Linked DNA regions of Ketobacter sp. MCCC 1A13808. The protein of the gene in region 1 interacts with the protein of each later gene in a pairwise test. Links are inferred from orthologs where the notes say so. Each region holds a gene or a part of one and is shown in the gene's direction. Other genes may lie near its edges.

Region 1 (3,270 bases):
GATTGTTTCGGTCCGTAAACAACAATAGCGGCAGTCTGCTGAACCGGTAGCCCTCAAAGTAAGTCATTCTAATCACCGGCTAACAGGCGTTTGCCCCAGCCGCGAATGGCTTTTATCACCGCCATCTCGTATTGGACGAATCCCGCCGTGGCACCGGGAATAACACGTTGCTGATAATGTCGTCGTTGCAGTTGGGCGGCCTCCTGTTTGCGCAGCTGCGGATCGCTGTGAGGGTTAAACTCAGGTACCAGATCCAACACCGGCAACGCCAAGGATTGGATGCCGGGGGCAGCGGGATCAAGGCCATCTTTATCCGGTAGCGGAGTGGGGTCGATTATGACCACCGCAGATATCCCCTCAGACAGGACGACCTGTCCCTGCTGTTCCAGCTGGGTTGCGCTGCTGCCGATTGCCGCAATGAAAATTGGTAGGGGGCTTTGAGCCCGAATAAACCTAACCGCATGCTGAACCCGTTGTGCCAGTATGCTTGGAACATCGGCTGCGGGATACTCCACCGGCCCGGCGGTAGTGGCGGCATCCGGAACCGGTGTGTTCGGGGCGGCGGTTGCTTCTGCGGTGTCGGGTTCAGGCCGGGATTCGGCCGGCTTTGTACCGGGCGGGGGTGTCGCCGCTGCCTCGTCCGACGCTGGCGGGGCCGGGTTTTGCAGCTCAGGTGCGGCCAGCACTTCCCCCACCGGAATCATCGGTACCGCAGCGCTAAGTGTGTTCCAGCCATGCCGGGTCAGCTGGGTTCTGATTTGGTGAACCAGGCCGGGCCAATCAGGGTGTTGTTGATTGTCGTGCAATAGAATCAGATTGGCGTAGGGCTTGCCGCTGGAATCGGCCCGGTACAAAGCCAGAAAGTGATCTGGCTTAACCCCTAGCCAGGATGCGTTGGTTTGAATGTCGGTGTTCTCCAGTTGCCGTTGTAATTGTTGACCTTGCTTGGTTTCGGCGCGTTGCGGTGGTTGCGCCTTTGGCGTCGTGTCGGTAAATCCGTCGGCAGGATCCGCAATGTCGGCCTGGTCGGGTTTCTTGTCCGCAGTCGCCGCAAAAACCGGGTTGCAGGCTGCGATTAAAATAAAGATCTTCCAAAATCCGCTTTTCCGCATAGTGTATTAGCTCTCGGTAGGTCTGAGTCTGAGTATAGCGGCACAACCTGACGAGGTTTTTAGCAATTGGCGGCGCATGGGGTACAATGCGCCCCTAACAGGCTCAACCTTACGTACTCACCAATGATTTCGGGATCTAACCCCATGGCTGACTATCTGATTGCCCCTTCAATTCTCGCTGCTGACTTCGCCCGCCTGGGTGAGGAAGTGGATAATGTGCTGAGCGCCGGCGCAGACGTCGTGCATTTTGATGTGATGGACAACCATTACGTACCTAACCTCACGATCGGGCCGATGGTGTGCAAGGCGTTGCGGTCTTATGGTGTCACGGCGCCAATTGACGTGCACCTGATGGTCAAGCCGGTGGATCGTATCATTGGGGATTTTATCGATGCCGGTGCGTCCTATATCACGTTTCATCCGGAAGCCAGTGAACACATTGATCGCAGTCTGGCAATGATTCGGGAGGGTGGCTGCAAAGCCGGGCTGGTATTCAACCCAGCGGCACCGCTGCATCATATGGAGCACGTGATGGACAAATTGGATATGGTGTTGCTGATGTCTGTTAATCCGGGGTTTGGTGGGCAAAAATTTATTCCCCACACCTTGAACAAGTTGCGCCAGGCAAGGGCGTTGATAGATCAGAGCGGTTTTGATATTCGTCTGGAAATTGACGGCGGTGTCGGGGTTCAGAATATCGGCGATATTGCGCGGGCAGGAGCGGATACGTTTGTAGCCGGTTCAGCCATTTTCGGTCAGCGGGATTATAAATCTGTGATCGATGCCATGCGCGCTGAATTGGCTTCAGCGCGATGAGCGATAACCTGGGGCCGGTGCTCGGAGACTTACGACGTCACTTCCGGGGTGAAATGCCGAAACTGATCGCATTTGATCTGGACGGTACCCTGGTGGACAGCGTGCTGGATCTTGCTGTTGCGGTTGACCGTATGCTGCAAAGTCAGGGGTATGCAGCGGCGGGCGAAGAAAACGTACGTGGTTGGGTAGGCAACGGTGCCGCGATGTTGGTGCGCAGGGCGCTGGCGGGCAGTGCGGATCCGCAGCAGGTTGCGCAGGTGGATGAGGCGGTTTTCAACGCGTCTTTGGCGGAGTTTTATCGGTTTTATGCCCAAGAAAATGGTCGCTCCAGCCAATTGTATCCGGGTGTGGAGCAAGTGCTGCAAGCCTTTGCCGTACTCGGGATACCGATGGTGGTAATAACCAACAAACCCAAACCCTATGCCGATCCGTTGCTCGCGAGCTTAAAAATTGCAGTTTATTTTCAATTGGTTATTGGGGGCGAATGTTTGCCGCAGAGGAAGCCGCACCCGTTGCCATTGCAGCACGTGGACCAGCATTTTGGTTATCTGCCGGAGCAATGCCTGATGGTGGGTGATAGCAGTAACGATGTGAAGGCAGCCCGGGCCGCAGGTTGGGTCAGCGCAGCGTTGACCTATGGTTACAACCATGGCGAGCCGGTATCCCTGTCCGGCCCCGACTGGCTGATGGACGATTTTCGAGAACTGTTATTATAAGTGATGGCAGGCCAGGATTAAGGGTTGGCACAAGGCGTCAACCTGGTGTAATGTTAGGATTCTTCGTAATTGAACCATTGTGTAGAATATTGTGAATCGTACTTATTCGGACAATCCTTCCAAAATTTTCACCGATCTTCGCTGGCGATGGCGTTGGTGATACCCATCTCTGCCCATGCTGATTGAATCAGTGCGGCAAACTATCATTAAGAACCGATTTATCGACAACTGATTAAGAGAGAAAGGCCTTCGACACCGAACCCGGGTGTGGTGTGTCTATGTGGCCGACACGAACGCGATGATCATGACACTGGAAAAATTCAATACCCTGTCCGAGCAGGGCTTTAACCGCATACCGCTGATGCGCGAAGCATTAGCGGACATGGAAACGCCGTTATCAACCTATAAAAAACTGGCAGATCAACCCTTTACCTACCTATTCGAGTCGGTTCAGGGCGGTGAGAAATGGGGCCGTTATTCATTCATCGGCCTGCCTTGCCGTACGTGCGTCACGGTCAATAATCGTGATGTGGTCATTCGGAAGGATGGTGAAATACAGGAGCAGCTGCAAGCAGAAGATCCTTTAGCGTTCGTGGAAGAATATCAAGCCCGTTTCAAGGTGCCGG
Region 2 (3,193 bases), on another replicon or contig:
CCGTGGGCCGGGCCTGGACGAGGGCCTGAAAATATTCCAGGAAATAAAAAGTACCTTTAACGTGCCGTTAATTACCGATGTGCACGAACCGGAGCAAGCGCAGCCGGTAGCGGAGGTCTGCGATATTATTCAGTTGCCTGCATTTTTGTCCCGGCAAACGGATCTGGTGGTTGCCATGGCGAAAACCGGTGCCGTCATCAACGTTAAAAAGGCGCAGTTCCTGGCTCCGCGCGAAATGAAACATATCATTCGCAAATGCGAAGAAGCCGGCAATGATCAGGTGATTCTCTGTGAACGGGGTTCCAGTTTTGGTTACAACAACCTGGTTGTCGATATGCTGGGCTTCGGCATCATGAAAGAATTCGGCAGTCCGATACTGTTTGATGTGACTCATTCACTGCAAATGCCCGGAGGCTTGGCGGAAGCAGCCGGGGGCCGTCGCGCTCAGGTCACAGAGCTGGCGTTGGCCGGTATGACTCAACGTATTGCTGGCCTGTTTCTGGAGGCGCATCCTGATCCGGATAAAGCCCGCTGCGATGGTCCTTGCGCCCTCCGGCTCGACATGCTGGAGCCGTTTCTGACACAAGTCAAAGCCATCGATGAATTAGTGAAAGGTTTCGCGGCGCTGGATACAGAATAATCCGCAAGCCGCGTCAATATTCTGAATTAAAGACACATTTGTCATTAACCGTTTTAACTCATAACAGGAGACATCCTTACAATGTCTAAGATCCTTCAAATCCGCGCTCGCGAAGTTCTTGATTCTCGTGGTAATCCCACGGTAGAAGCCGACGTCATTCTTGAATCCGGGGCAGCAGGTACAGCTTGTGCACCGTCCGGTGCCTCTACCGGTTCCCGTGAAGCATTGGAACTACGGGATGGAGATAAATCCCGTTACCTGGGCAAAGGCGTATTAAAAGCGGTTCAGGCGATAAACCAAGATATCGCCGAGCTGTTGAAAGGTAAGGACTCCCTGGACCAGAAAAAAATTGATCAGTTGATGATTGATGCGGATGGCACTGAAAACAAATCCAAATTCGGCGCCAACGCCATTCTTGCGGTATCGCTCGCCAATGCCAAGGCGGCAGCGGTCTATAAACAGGTTCCATTATTTCAGCACATCAGTGAAATCGCCGATGGCAAAGCCGGACCCTACAGCATGCCGGTGCCGATGATGAATATCATCAACGGCGGCGAGCATGCCGATAACAACGTAGACATCCAGGAATTTATGATTCAGCCGGTGGGTGCACCGAATTTTGCTGAAGCTCTGCGGTATGGTGCCGAAATCTTTCATTCATTAAAAAGTGTATTGCAGGCTCGTGGCCTGAGTACGGCGGTTGGCGATGAGGGTGGTTTTGCACCGGATCTGGCATCCAATGAAGAAGCATTGACGGTCATTGTGGAAGCGGTAGAAAAAGCCGGCTACGAGTTAGGAAAAGACATAACCCTGGCGTTGGACTGCGCTGCGTCCGAATTTTATAAGGATGGCAAATACGTCCTGGCAGGGGATAACAAAGTACTGGATTCGGAAGGTTTTGCAGATTATCTGGCAGACTTGTGCAGCCGTTATCCGATCGCTTCTATTGAAGACGGCCTGGACGAAAGCGATTGGGATGGATGGAAAGTCCTGACCGAAAAGCTGGGTGACAAAGTCCAGTTGGTCGGCGATGACTTGTTCGTAACCAATACCCAAATCCTGCAGCAGGGTATCGATAAAAAAATTGCTAACAGCATCCTGATCAAGTTCAATCAGATTGGCAGTCTGAGTGAAACTCTGGCCGCCATTAAAATGGCAAAAGATGCAGGTTACACCGCGGTCATTTCTCACCGCTCCGGTGAAACCGAAGACGCTACCATTGCTGACCTGGCGGTAGCCACGGCGGCTGGCCAGATCAAGACCGGTTCACTGTGCCGTTCTGACCGGGTAGCGAAATACAATCAACTACTGCGTATTGAAGAAATTATCGGTGATATCGCGCCCTATAAAGGACGTGCAGAGTTCACAGCTCTGAAGTAGTAGTAGAATCCGCCTCCCCGTAACGGATTTCAGCTAAACCGTTACGGGACTCGCGGGCTTGACGCCTGTCATAATTGCCCCCATTCTTAAATCACCAATACATCCCGTTACAGCAGTGGTTATGACCGATCAACCCCAACAGCAATGGATCACCTTGCCCCGGGTCCTATTCTGGATCCTGATCCTGATGTTTTTTCTGCTACAACTGCGCCTGTGGATTGGTGAAGGCAGTCTGGCAGACGTGTGGCGCCTGAGTGGCGAAACTGAGCGGCAGGAACAGGAAAACCACATCGTCTCTGAACGCAATAAGCGTTTGCAGGCGGAAGTAAAAAACCTCAAGGAAGGACTTGATGCAGTGGAAGAGCGAGCGCGAACCCAGCTGGGTATGGTAAAAGAGGACGAAACTTTTTTTCTTATCATTGACGGCCAACAGCAGCAATAATCTATGAGTACATCTCCAGTGATTTGGTGCGTCGTCCCGGCGGCGGGGGTGGGCAAGCGTTTTGGCGCATCGAAACCAAAGCAGTATTTGCCCTTCCATGGCATGACCGTATTCGAATCAACCCTGCAGCGTTTGCTTGAAGTACAGGGAATTCAGCAAGTCGTCGTTGCTATCAGCACCGAAGATGCTTTTTTCAAAAAGCTCCCGGTCGCTCGTAATTGCAAAGTGAAATCCGTGATCGGAGGAGCCGAGCGTTGCCATTCCGTGCTTAATGGTTTGCGTTATTTGTCTAATTTGGGTTCAGATCAGGACTGGGTTTTGGTGCATGATGTGGCCCGTCCCTGTGTGCGCGCAGCGGACATTCAGAAGCTCATCGAACAAGTAATTCAGTTTGATAGCGTTGGCGGGATTCTGGGTAACCCGGTTCGCGATACGATGAAGCGAGCGAACCGGGTTAATGAAATTGTGGACACCGTGGACCGCAACCAGTTGTGGCACGCACTGACACCACAGATGTTTCGTTTGGGCGCTTTAACATCTGCGCTGACGTCAGCCTTGGCGGATGATGTCGTGGTGACCGACGAGGCTCAAGCCATGGAGCGGGTCGGATATCACCCGCTCTTGGTTGAAGGCCACAATGACAATATCAAAATTACCCACCCGCAAGACTTGCCGTTGGCTGAATTGTTTGCACAACAGCAAACTGCCCCGTAAATTAACCCCGCTGGTTG

What was found.
Region 2: the proteins of rpe (region 1) and eno interact in binary tests that used the Escherichia coli proteins (3 or more experiments, as listed by UniProt). The link is inferred for Ketobacter sp. MCCC 1A13808 from one-to-one orthologs.

The regions. Positions count from the first base shown.
Region 1 is NZ_VRKW01000006.1:157,242-160,511, reverse strand. Bases 146-3,092 are described here. They hold rpe (ribulose-phosphate 3-epimerase), read left to right. Parts: upstream 146-1,256; coding sequence 1,257-1,928; downstream 1,929-3,092. Other genes in these bases: trpE (anthranilate synthase component I), read left to right, coding at 2,949-3,092; FT643_RS13190 (phosphoglycolate phosphatase), read left to right, coding at 1,925-2,644; FT643_RS13200 (DUF3530 family protein), read right to left, coding at 146-1,112. Also shown: co-chaperone DjlA, read left to right, coding at 1-28; more of FT643_RS13200, read right to left, coding at 69-145; more of trpE, read left to right, coding at 3,093-3,270. UniProt on the Escherichia coli protein: Catalyzes the reversible epimerization of D-ribulose 5-phosphate to D-xylulose 5-phosphate.
Region 2 is NZ_VRKW01000005.1:74,019-77,211, forward strand. Bases 1-2,870 are described here. They hold eno (phosphopyruvate hydratase), read left to right. Parts: upstream 1-721; coding sequence 722-2,020; downstream 2,021-2,870. Other genes in these bases: kdsA (3-deoxy-8-phosphooctulonate synthase), read left to right, coding at 1-640; ftsB (cell division protein FtsB), read left to right, coding at 2,142-2,462; ispD (2-C-methyl-D-erythritol 4-phosphate cytidylyltransferase), read left to right, coding at 2,466-2,870. Outside these bases: more of ispD, read left to right, coding at 2,871-3,176. UniProt on the Escherichia coli protein: Catalyzes the reversible conversion of 2-phosphoglycerate (2-PG) into phosphoenolpyruvate (PEP). It is essential for the degradation of carbohydrates via glycolysis.